2 regions of the Amycolatopsis sp. NPDC004747 genome follow, and region 2 is predicted to be linked to the other one. Evidence: predicted binding sites of a transcription regulator. Region 2 holds the regulator's gene; the other holds the start of a gene.
What was found. Region 2 encodes HspR, which represses chaperone genes until heat shock. Its sites were predicted from a motif close to ANNTTGAGTNNNNNNNACTCAANNT; they were not measured.

Region 1 (5,928 bases), on a different contig from region 2:
TCGGGCGTGCCGACGGCGGGCAACGTCCACGAGGTCGTCGAGGCGGAGCTGCCGGAGGAGCACGACGCGAAGGTCGTGTACGTCGACTACGAGCCGGTCGCCGTCGCCCACGCGACGCTGATCCTCGAAGAGGGCATGGCGACCGACTGGGCCGGCATCGTCCAGGCCGACATGCGGAACGCGAAGTCCGTGCTGCGCTCGGAAGAGACGCGCCGGCTGATCGACTTCTCGCAGCCGGTCTGCCTGATCATGGCGGCGGTGCTGCACTTCGTCGGCCCCGACGACGACCCGGACGGCCTGCTCGCGACCTACCGCGACGCACTGGCGCCGGGCAGCTGGCTGGCGATCTCGCAGATGAGCGAAGGCGACGGTTCCGGCCCGCACCTGGACGGGCTGCGGTGGTTCGTCGAGCAGTACCGGAAGACGAGCAACCCGGTGTGGCTGCGCAACCGGGAGGAGATCGAGCCGCTGTTCGGCGACTGGCCGATCCTCGAGCCGGGCATCGTGCACCTGCCGGACTGGCGACCGGACCGGAAGATCAACGCGCTGGAGGCGGAGGCAAGGCCGTTCGCCTGGTGCGCCGTCGCGGAGAAGCCCGGCCGATGAGCCCGAGGAACACAGCGGCGCGAAGTGCCTCCGTTGAGGGCGGCGGCGGGGGCATGGATGGAGCGCCGATCGCGCCGGCCGGGGTGGACATCGAAAAGCCGTCCGCGGCCCGCGTCTACGACTGGTACCTCGGCGGCACGCACCACTGGGCGGTCGACCGCGAGTTCGGCAAGCGCGTCGAGAAGGTGTGGCCGCTGATCCGGCCGATCTCGCGGCAGAACCGGGCGTTCATGAACCGGGTCGTCTCCGCCGCGGTCGACGCCGGCATCCGCCAGTTCGTCGACCTCGGCTCCGGTGTGCCGACGGCGGGCAACGTGCACGAGATCGTCCGCGACCGGCTGCCCGCCGGAGAAAGCGCTTCCGTGGTCTACGTCGACTACGAGCCGGTGGCGGCGGCGCATTCGCGGCTGATCCTCGAGCGCGAAGGCGCGTCCGGCTGGGCCGGGCTCGTCGAGCGGGACATCCGCCGTCCGGAAGACGTCTTCGGCCATCCGGTGACCCGGGAGCTGATCGACTGGTCGCGGCCGGTCTGCCTGCTGATGATCACCGTGATGCACTTCATCGGCCCCACGGACGACCCGGAGGGGCTGATGGCGGCGTACCGGGCGAAGCTCGCGCCCGGGAGCTGGCTGGCCCTGACACACGGCACGTGCCGCGACGACGCCCCGCCGGACCGCGCCGCCGAAGTGCGCCGGTTCATCGAGGCCTACCAGGCGACGTCGAACCCCGCGTGGCTGCGTTCGGCGGAGGAGCTGCTGCCCTGGTTCGGCGGCTGGCCGCTGCTCCCGCCGGGGATGACATCGTTGCCGGATTGGCGCCCGGAGGCCCCGCCGAACGCCATCGACACCGAGACGCGCCCCTTCGCCTGGTGCGCCGTCGCCCGTCGGCCGGCGCGCTGACCTGCGCTTTCCCCGATCGCTGTGGGCGAACGCACCATCGGAAACAAACACACCCATCGGAGAGTTGAGCTAGGCAGACTCAACTAACCGAGGAGTGCACATGTCCGACACCCGCCTCCTGCCCGTGCTCCCGCTCGATGACGACGTCGTGCTGCCGGGCATGGTCGTCCCGCTCGACCTGACCGACACCGAGACGCGGGCCGCGGTGGAGTCCGCCCAGGCCAAGACGCCGAGCCAGGCGTCCTTCCCCGGCATCCGGTCGACCGGCTCGACCAAGGCCGAGGTCCTCATCGTCCCGCGCGTCCACGGCGAGTACGCCGAGTTCGGCACCGTCGCCACGGTCGAGCGCATCGGCCGCGTGCCGGGCGGCAAGGCCGCCGTCCTGCTGCGCGGCACCGCCCGCGCGGGCGTCGGCCGGATCGCCGACGGTCCCGGCGCCGCCCGCTGGGTGCACGCCGAGGACGCCCCCGAGACCACGGACGACCAGACCGCGAAGCTCGCGGCCGAGTACAAGGCCGTCGTCATTTCGATCCTCCAGCAGCGCGGCGGCTGGCAGCTGATCGACGCCGTCCAGCAGGTCGAGGACGCCTCCGCGGTCGCCGACCTGTCCGGCAACGCGCCGTACCTGTCCACCGAGCAGAAGCTCGAGCTGCTGTCCGCCTTGGACGTCAGCGCGCGCCTGGAGAAGGCCCTCGAGTGGAGCAAGGAGCACCTGGCCGAGCTCGAGGTGACCGACACGATCCGCAAGGACGTCGCCGAGGGCATGGAGAAGCAGCAGAAGGAGTTCCTGCTGCGCCGCCAGCTCGAAGCGATCCGCAAGGAGCTCGGCGAGCTCGACGGCACCACCGACGAGACGGACTACCGCGCCCGCGTCGAGGGTGCCGAGCTGCCCGACGCCGTCAAGAAGGCCGCACTGGCCGAAGTGGACAAGCTGGACCGCACTTCCGAGCAGTCCCCCGAAGGCGGCTGGATCCGCACCTGGCTGGACACCGTCCTGGAGCTGCCCTGGAACGAGCGCACCGAGGACGTCTACGACATCGCGGCCGCGCGGGCCGTTTTGGACGCCGACCACGCGGGTCTGGACGACGTCAAGGAACGCATCATCGAGTACTTGGCCGTGCGCAAGCGCCGCGCGGAATCGGGTCTCGGCCCGGTCGGCGGCCGTCGTTCCGGCGCGGTGCTCGCCCTCGCGGGTCCTCCCGGGGTCGGCAAGACGTCGCTGGGTGAGTCCGTCGCGAAGGCCATGGGCCGCAAGTTCGTCCGGGTGGCGCTGGGCGGCATCCGCGACGAGGCGGAGATCCGCGGTCACCGCCGCACCTACGTCGGCGCGCTGCCGGGCCGGATCGTTCGCGCCATCAAGGAAGCCGGCTCGATGAACCCGGTCGTGCTGCTCGACGAGATCGACAAGGTCGGCGCCGACTACCGCGGCGACCCGACGGCGGCGCTGCTCGAAGTGCTGGACCCGGAGCAGAACCACACGTTCCGCGACCACTACCTCGAGGTCGAGCTGGACCTGTCCGACGTCGTGTTCCTGGCCACGGCCAACGCGCTGGAGACCATCCCCGGCCCGCTGCTGGACCGCATGGAGCTCGTCACGCTGGACGGCTACACCGAGCACGAGAAGGTCACCATCGCCCGCGACCACCTGCTCCCCCGCGAGCTGGAGCGCGCCGGCCTGGGCACCGCGGACGTCACGCTGACGGACGCGGCGTTCAGCCGGATCGCCGCCGAGTACACCCGCGAGGCGGGCGTGCGCGACGCGAACCGGACGATCGCCAAGGTGCTGCGCAAGGTCGCGACCAAGGTGGCGCTGGACGAGGTCTCGCTGCCGCTTTCGATCGACGCCTCCGACCTGGAGACCTACCTCGGGCGCCCGCGGCACATCCCGGAGTCGTCGCTGCCGGCGTCGACGCAGCGCACGGCGACCCCGGGCGTGGCGACCGGCCTGGCGGTGACCGGCGCGGGCGGTGACGTCCTGTACATCGAGGCGTCGCTGGCCGACGAGGAGTCCGGCGCGTCCGGGCTGCAGCTGACCGGCCAGCTCGGCGACGTGATGAAGGAGTCGGTGCAGATCGCGCTGTCCTACCTCCGCTCGCACGGCGCGGAGCTGGAGCTGCCGGTCGGTGACCTGCGCAAGCGCGGCATCCACGTCCACGTGCCGGCCGGCGCGGTCCCGAAGGACGGGCCGTCGGCGGGCGTCACGATGACCACGGCGCTGGCGTCGCTGCTTTCCGGCCGCGTGGTCCGCGCGGACGTCGCGATGACGGGCGAGGTGTCCTTGACCGGACGCGTCCTCCCGATCGGCGGCGTGAAGCAGAAGCTGCTGGCGGCCCACCGGGCGGGGATGAAGACGGTGATCATCCCGCAGCGCAACGAGCCGGACCTGGACGACGTCCCGGCCGAGGTGCTGAGCCAGCTGGACGTCCACGCGGTGGCGAACGTCCGCGAGGTCCTGGACCTCGCCCTGACCCCGGCCTCGACGCCGGTTTCCCAGGCGGCGTAACCCCGAGCGCCGCCACCCGGACGGCCGGTTTCCCTCTCCCCCAAGGGAAACCGGCCGTTCTCCTACGCCGCGAGCTTCCGGGCGGCGACGAGGTAGCCGGTGCCCAGCCAGCGCTTCGCCCCGCGTGCGATGGTCGTTTCCGGCCGCTCCCGCCACGAGCGGTCCCGGCGGCGCACCAGCCGGTCGATCGGCGGGACCGACGCGGTCACGTCGTAGGCGATGCTCTCGCCCGGCTGCAGGCCGGCCCGCCACAGCAGCTCCCGCAGGCGCCGCGGGGTCAGCGCGACGATCCCGGTGCGGCGGGCACCGTGCCGTCTCGACGGCGGGACGCCGACGACGCGTTCCAGCGCGCCGAGCGTGCGGCGGGCGGGCCAGAAGACGCCCCATTCGAAGAGCCGGTACGGGCTCCGCGGGTTCAGCATGGTCGTCACGACGAGCCCGCCGGGCCGGGTGACCCGGGCGACTTCGTGCAGGGCCGGCGCCGCGTCGGTGTATTCGAGGACACCCATCGCGAGGACGACGTCGAACTCACGGTCGGCGAACGGCATCTCCTGGATGTCCCCGACGGCCAGCCGCACTTTGCCCTCGGCCCGCGCCGCAACGGCATCGACCATCGCGGGCGACTGGTCGCAGGCGGTGATCCGGAAGTCACCGGACCGCGTGTCGAGCAGGTGCCGCACCATCATCCCCGGCCCGCAGCCGACGTCGAGCAGGTCGCCGCCGGAGCAGCCGGCCAGGACCTGGTCGATGGCGTAGCGCCGCGAATGGTGGTACCGAGCGGTGGGTCCCCATCCGGCGTGGTCGTTCGCGTAGCCGGCCACGAGCGCGGGTTCGGCGTACTGCACCCGGACCAGCTCCTCACGGACGGGTCGCAACGTTGCGGAAATGGCCATGTGCTCCTCCAACGACTCGGTGGAACCCCGGCAGCCCCTGTGCCCCAGGCTGGCGTCGAGTCGCTCAAGAAATGCGTTACCGGTATTTCGAGAAACCGGACGAAGGAAGCAGTCCCGATTCCCCCGAATCGGCGAGCCAAGTCCCCCGACGTGCGGATTTGCCGGGATAACACGCCGATTTCGCCCATCCGACACATAGCCGACCAGCAGGTCGGATTTCGACACTCACCGCTGGTCAGGTAATTTTCCGGCGCCAGAAATACCCAGCGCTACCGATTTCGGAATTGCCCACACCGAATCGGGGAAGGGTTTAGCCCGTCCGCGCGGTACCGATCTACGCAAAACAGCCCCATGACTTTCGCCATGGGGCTGTTCGCTCTGGGGTGGCGGGTGAGGGATTCGAACCCCCGTAGGCAATGCCAACTGGTTTACAGCCAGTCCCCTTTGGCCACTCGGGTAACCCGCCCAGGCCGGTCGCACCGGCCGGGGAGAAGCTTACCCAACGCCCTCGAGCAGGGGTCAACCGGGATACCCGTCGGGTGACAGGGGCTAGGCTGGGTGGCCCCTGACAAGCGAGTACGAGGTGTGAGGACACGTGGCGGATCCCTCTTTCGACGTCGTGAGCAAGGTCGACCGCCAGGAGGTGGACAACGCGCTCAACCAGGCGAGCAAGGAGCTGGGCACCCGGTTCGACTTCCGCGGCACCGGCACGACGATCAACTGGGCCGGCGAGGAGGCGCTCACGATCGAGTCCGAGACCGAGGAGCGCGCGCTGGCCGCGGTCGAGGTGTTCAAGGAGAAGCTGATCAAGCGCAACATCTCCCTGAAGGCCTTCGAGGCGGGCGAGCCGGCGCTGTCGGGCAAGATCTACAAGATCTCCGGCAAGATCCTGCAGGGCATCGCCTCCGACAAGGCGAAGCAGATCGCCAAGTTCATCCGCGACGAAGGCCCCAAGGGCGTCCAGGCCCAGATCCAGGGCGACCAGCTGCGGGTGTCGGGCAAGAAGAAGGACCAGCTGCAGGACGTG
Region 2 (5,928 bases):
GGTGGTTCCACCCGCATGCCGGCCGTCGCCGAGCTGGTCAAGGAGCTGACCGGCGGGCGTGAGCCGAACAAGGGCGTGAACCCGGACGAGGTCGTCGCCGTCGGCGCCGCGCTGCAGGCCGGTGTGCTGAAGGGCGAGGTCAAGGACGTCCTGCTGCTGGACGTCACGCCGCTGTCGCTCGGCATCGAGACCAAGGGTGGCGTCTTCACCAAGCTCATCGAGCGCAACACCACGATCCCGACCAAGCGCTCGGAGATCTTCTCCACCGCGGACGACAACCAGCCGTCGGTGCAGATCCAGGTGTTCCAGGGTGAGCGCGAGATCGCCGCGCACAACAAGAAGCTCGGCATGTTCGAGCTGACCGGTCTCCCGCCGGCCCCGCGTGGCGTGCCGCAGATCGAGGTCACCTTCGACATCGACGCCAACGGCATCGTGCACGTGACCGCGAAGGACCTGGGCACGAACAAGGAACAGTCGATGACGATCACCGGTGGCTCCGCGCTGCCGAAGGACGACATCGAGCGCATGGTCAAGGACGCCGAGGCCCACGCCGAGGAAGACAAGAAGCGCCGCGAGGAAGCGGAGACCCGCAACCAGGCGGAGACGCTGGTCTACCAGACCGAGAAGTTCGTCAAGGACAACGACGACAAGCTGCCCGAGGACCTCAAGGGCAAGGTCAAGTCCGCGATCGACGAGGCCAACGAGTCGCTCAAGGGCACGGACTCGACCAAGATCCGCGAGGCGATCGAGAAGCTGAACGCCGCTTCGCAGGAGCTGGGCACCGCCCTGTACGCCAACGCGAACGCCGCTCAGCCGGGCGCCGAGGGTGCCGCGGGTGCGGCCGGGGACGCCGGTGCGGCCGGCGGCCAGGCCAAGGCCGATGACGTGGTGGACGCCGAGATCGTCGAAGAGGACCCGAAGAAGTGACCCACAGCTACGACGAATCCGAGAACCAGGGCCGAGGCCCCGAGGAGCCGGTGGTCGTGCGGGACCGTCGTCGGGTGGACCCCCAGACCGGGCAGGTCCGCCCGCCCGGTCCGGCCCACGCGGCGCCGGACCCCGACGAGGCGCCCGTGGAGCACGCGGGCCCCTCGCTGGGTGAGTCCATTGTGGACGAGTCGGTGGCGGTCGTCTCCGACGTGGAGAAGGAGCTGGCCGAGCGCACCGCCGACCTCCAGCGCCTGCAGGCGGAGTACGCCAACTACCGCAAGCGGGTCGAGCGCGACCGCGAGGCGGTCGTGATCGGCGCGAAGGCGACCGTGGTCAACGACCTGCTGCCGCTGCTCGACGACCTCGAGCGGGCCGAGCAGCACGGCGACCTCACCGGTGCGTTCAAGGCCGTCGGCGACAAGCTGATCAGCGGCCTGCAGCGCGCGGGCCTGGAGTCGTTCGGCACCGAGGGCGAGGCCTTCGACCCGAGCGTGCACGAGGCCGTGCAGCACAACACCTCGCCGGACGTGGCGGGCCCGACGGTCACCGTGGTCATGCGCCGCGGGTACCGCTTCGGGGACCGCGTACTGCGGGCGGCGCTGGTCGGCGTGACCGACCACGAGCCCGGCGCGGCCCCGTCCGCCAGTGGCGAGCTGCCACTCGGCGGCGGAGCCGATGAGCAGCAGCAGTAGGAGAAACCCAGTGGGAGGAGGAGACGCCCGATGAGTGCACGGGAATGGATCGGTAAGGACTTCTACCGTGAGCTGGGCGTCTCCTCCGACGCCACCGCGGACGAAATCAAGAAGGCCTACCGGAAGCTGGCCAAGGAGAACCACCCGGACGCGAACGCCGGCAACGCGCAGGCGGAGCAGAAGTTCAAGGCGGTCTCCGAGGCCTACGGCGTGCTCTCCGACGCGAGCAAGCGCAAGGAGTACGACGAGGCGCGGCGGCTGTTCGGCGGCGGGGGCGGCTTCAACTTCCCCGGTGGCGGCGGTGGCGGCAGCTTCGACATGGGCGACATCTTCGGCCAGGCCGGCGCCGGCGCGGGTCAGCAGGGCGGCTTCGGCGGCCTCGGTGACATCCTCGGCGGGATCTTCGGCCGCGGCCGGTCGTCGGCGGGCGCGACGGCGAACCGGCCGCAGCGCGGTGCCGACGTCGAGACGGACGTCCGGATCGACTTCGTCGAGGCGGTCAAGGGCGCGACCCTGCCGCTGCGGCTGTCGAGCCCGGCGACCTGCGCGACCTGCAACGGCAACGGGGCCCGGCCGGGCACCTCGCCGCGGACCTGCCCGACCTGTTCCGGTTCGGGGCTGGTCAGCCGCAGCCAGGGCGCGTTCGCGTTCTCGGAGCCGTGTCGCGACTGCCGCGGCCGCGGGACGATCATCGACGACCCGTGCCCCGAGTGCGGCGGTGAAGGCATCAGCACGCGCACCCGCACGCTGACCGTCCGGATCCCGCCGGGCGTCGACGACGACCAGCGCATCCGGCTGGCCGGCCAGGGCGAGCCGGGCCGGGGCGGGGCGCAGGCGGGCGACCTGTACGTCCGCGTGCACGTGGCTCCGCACGCGCTGTTCGGGCGCAAGGGGCTCGACCTGACGATCACCGTGCCGGTGGACTTCACGGAGCTGACGCTCGGCACCACGATCACGGTGCCGACGCTGGAAGGCAAGGTCTCGCTCAAGGTGCCGCCGGGCACCGCGAGCGGACGCGTGCTGCGCGTGCGTGGCAAGGGCATCGCCAAGCGCGACGGTTCGCAAGGTGACCTGCTCGTCACCCTCCAGGCGGCGATTCCCGCCAAACTGGACGACAAGGCGCGCGAGGCACTGGAGGCGTACGCCGAGGCGATGGCCGGGCACGACCCCCGGCCCGAGATCACCGAGCTGCTGCAAGGTAGGTGAGAGTGGTGTTCGGCGGGATTCCCCAGGACGGGGATGAGGAGACCCCGGTGTTCGTCATCTCGGTGGCGGCCCAGCTCGCCGGGATGCACGCGCAGACGCTGCGCACGTACGACCGGCAGGGCCTGGTCTCACCGGGGCGCACCCCCGGCGGCGGGCGGCGCTACTCGATGCGGGACATCGCGCTGCTGCGCGAGGTCCAGCGCCTGTCGCAGGAGGACGGTGTCAACCTGGCCGGCATCAAGCGCATCATCGAGCTGGAGAACCAGGTCGACGCGCTGCGGGCCCGGATCACCGAGCTGACCGAAGAACTGGCCGCGGCGTACGTGGCCGCGGAACAGGCGACGGCGGCGGCCCACGCGTCCTACCGCCGGGACCTGGTGCCGCTCAACCAGCAGACGGCGATGGTGGTCTGGCGGCCCAAGCGCCGCTGACGAACTGAACGACGAGGGCCTCCCCGGATGGACCGGGGAGGCCCTCGTGCGTGAGCAGCCCCTCCCGGCCGCTCACCGCCGCGGGATCACGCCTTGACGTTCAGCAGCTGCTTGACCTCGGCGGTCCGGGACTCGATCACCCGCCGCGCCAGGTCCCGCGCCTGGGCGTTCACCCCGCCGCCGGTTCCGTTCTCCGTCCGGGCCAGCTCGACCGCGCCCTGCTGCTGGCCCGTCAGGACGTCCAGGAACTTGCGGGTGAACTCGCCGTCCGAGGCGGTCCGCAACGCTCCCACCAGGTCCGGTGAAGTCATCTTCATGCCGCCGTGGCCGGCGTGCGCCTGCGGGGCCACGGTCTCCGGCTCGTTCCACTCGCGGAGCCAGCGCCGCATGTCGTCGACCTCGGTCTGCTGAGTCACCTCGATCGCCGCCGCCAGCTCCTTCAGTGCCGCCGGGACCGGGCGGGCCGAAGCCAGCCGGACGATCTCGATCCCTTGCTGGTTCTGGGGAATCAGCATCTGCAGGAACATCACGTCGGCCGCGTTGTGTTGCGGAGGGGCCGTCGTCGCGCAGCCGGTCAGGAGCAGCGCGACGACGGCCAGGACCACTCTCACTGGCGCTGCCAGAGCGCCGGGGTGTTCGGCGGCTCCCAGCCCGCGATCGCCGTGTGCGGCTGGATGCAGCGGTAGCTCGCGCCGCCGTACGTCACGACGTCGCCCACCTTGTACGCCGTGCCCGCCGCCCAGGTGCCACCCGTGGGCGGGGTGGTGGTCGTCGTGGTGGGCGGCGGGGTCGTCGTGGTCGGGGTCGTCGTGGTCGTGGTGGGCGGCGGGGTGGTGCCGCCCCCGCCGACCTGGAGGTCGACGCAGCTGTAGAAGGCGTTGGCCGTGTCCGAGATGTTCCAGATGGCCAGCACCTTGATCCGGCCCGAATAGCCGGCCAGGTTCACCGTGTGCGACAGCGTCGACGGCGGCTGCTGGTTGTTGCCGTTGAACACCGCGACGCGCGTGTTGCCGACGTAGTACTCGTAGTTCGACGTCGCGTGCCGGGCGGTGAACACCCAGTTGAACGTCACCGTGCTGCCCACCGACTTGGCCGGCCACGGCTTCGACTCGTCGGCCAGCTCGGCGAACTGCGACAGGCCGGCGTTGCAGCTGCGCAGCCCCTTCGGGCCTTCGACGCTCTGCGGTTCGTAGACGATCTGCCCGCAGTTGGGGACCTTCCCGGCCGCGCAGTTGGCCTGCCGGCTGGGCGGGTCGGACACGTAACCGTGTGCGCTCGCGGAGGTGGCGGGGAGGACGACGACCAGCACCGGCGCGAGCAGGGCGCCGGCCGCGGCCGCGAAGAGCTTTCTTTTCCAGGTCATTTCGGCTCCTCGAAGGGGAACAGCGTTGTTCCGGCAGGGGAGGACGAGCGCGCACATCCGGGGGAGATGTGGTCTAGACCATAAGGCGATTCGGGCACAACGGTCAACGAACTACCGCCGTTCGACGGTTTCGCTGCTCTGATCGGCTCAGTGCGAAGGTCGGGACGGCTGCTGCAGGTGTTCGCCGAAGAAGGACGTCACTCGGCGCCACGCGTCTTCGGCCGATTCGTGGTGGTAGGTGAAGCCGACCACCTTGAGCAGCAGGTTCACCGGGGCCGCCGTGTCGATCTTGTTGGCGAACCCGTGGCTGGCGTCCGGGTACTCCTTGACGTCGTGCGGGATGCCGCGCTCGGTCAGCGCCGTCTCGAGCTTCGCCGCCGCGCCGCGCAGCCCGAAGTCCTTCTTGCCGAAGCTGGCGACGATCGGGCAGGCGTCGTCGAGCACCGACAGGTTCTTCGGCAGCTGCCCGTAGTACGGCGCGGACGCCTCGAACCCGCGTGCCGCCGCGACGAGCGCGAAGCCGCCGCCCAGGCAGAACCCGGCGATGCCGATCCGGCCCGAACAGTCCTCGCGCCCGGCCAGGAGCGTGCGGGCCGCCTCGATGTCGTCGAAGGAGCGGCCGCGGCGGGCGAACATGTCCGAAAACACCCGGCGCACGCAGCGGCGCATGCCCCCGCGCGAATACAGGTCGGGGCTGAGCGCGAGGTAGCCCTCGCGGGCGAAGCGGTCGGTGATGTTCTTCGTGTCCTGGCTCAGCCCGAACGCGTCGTGGATGAGCACCACGCCCGGGTGGGGGCCCGTTCCGGCGGGCTCCGCCAGGTATCCGCCGATGGTGCCGTCCGAAACCGGAATAGTCATCTCCATATCGGCGAAGATAGCGAGAAACCACCGGTCCGGTGCGGGAGGCTGAGAGTTCCTCAGCGCATTCCGGACAAACCTCAGTCCAGGGTGAAGGGGTCGTAGGATATTCGTTCCAAATCGATCCCCCTGGCCAGCAGCTTGGCGACGGTCGCCTGGATCATCGGCGGCGAACCGGAAACGAGCACTTCGTGGTTCCGCCACGTGTCGCGCTGGGTGACGGCGTGGGCGAGCGTGCCGCGGTCGCCGCCGGCCAGCGCGCCCTCTTCGGTGACCGGGGTGACCGTCAGCCACTTCGACGTCGTGGCCAGCCGGCGCAGCTCCTCCAGCGCGTACAGGTCCTCCGGCCGACGTCCGCCGAAGAACAGGTGCACCGGCGGGTTGCGCTTCCAGCGGGACAGGTCGTCGAGGATCGCCAGCAGCGGCGTGATCCCGGTGCCGCCGCCGA

Region 1: a site for HspR is predicted at 1,567-1,591, ahead of lon (endopeptidase La). Genes of this name have one in related genera too.

What each region holds. Positions count from the first base shown of each region.
Region 1 is NZ_JBSGBQ010000002.1:204,132-210,059, forward strand. Features, by position in the region: gene ACWEGE_RS03310 (SAM-dependent methyltransferase) at 1-606, shown strand, start outside; gene ACWEGE_RS03315 (SAM-dependent methyltransferase) at 660-1,505, shown strand; gene lon (endopeptidase La) at 1,606-4,008, shown strand; gene ACWEGE_RS03325 (class I SAM-dependent methyltransferase) at 4,071-4,901, opposite strand; tRNA gene ACWEGE_RS03330 (tRNA-Tyr) at 5,286-5,367, opposite strand; gene ACWEGE_RS03335 (YajQ family cyclic di-GMP-binding protein) at 5,497-5,928, shown strand, end outside.
Region 2 is NZ_JBSGBQ010000006.1:331,860-337,787, forward strand. Features, by position in the region: gene dnaK (molecular chaperone DnaK) at 1-927, shown strand, start outside; gene grpE (nucleotide exchange factor GrpE) at 924-1,622, shown strand; gene dnaJ (molecular chaperone DnaJ) at 1,653-2,828, shown strand; gene ACWEGE_RS12680 (heat shock protein transcriptional repressor HspR) at 2,834-3,259, shown strand; gene ACWEGE_RS12685 (DUF305 domain-containing protein) at 3,346-3,870, opposite strand; gene ACWEGE_RS12690 (lytic polysaccharide monooxygenase) at 3,867-4,622, opposite strand; gene ACWEGE_RS12695 (dienelactone hydrolase family protein) at 4,770-5,486, opposite strand; gene ACWEGE_RS12700 (globin domain-containing protein) at 5,561-5,928, opposite strand, start outside.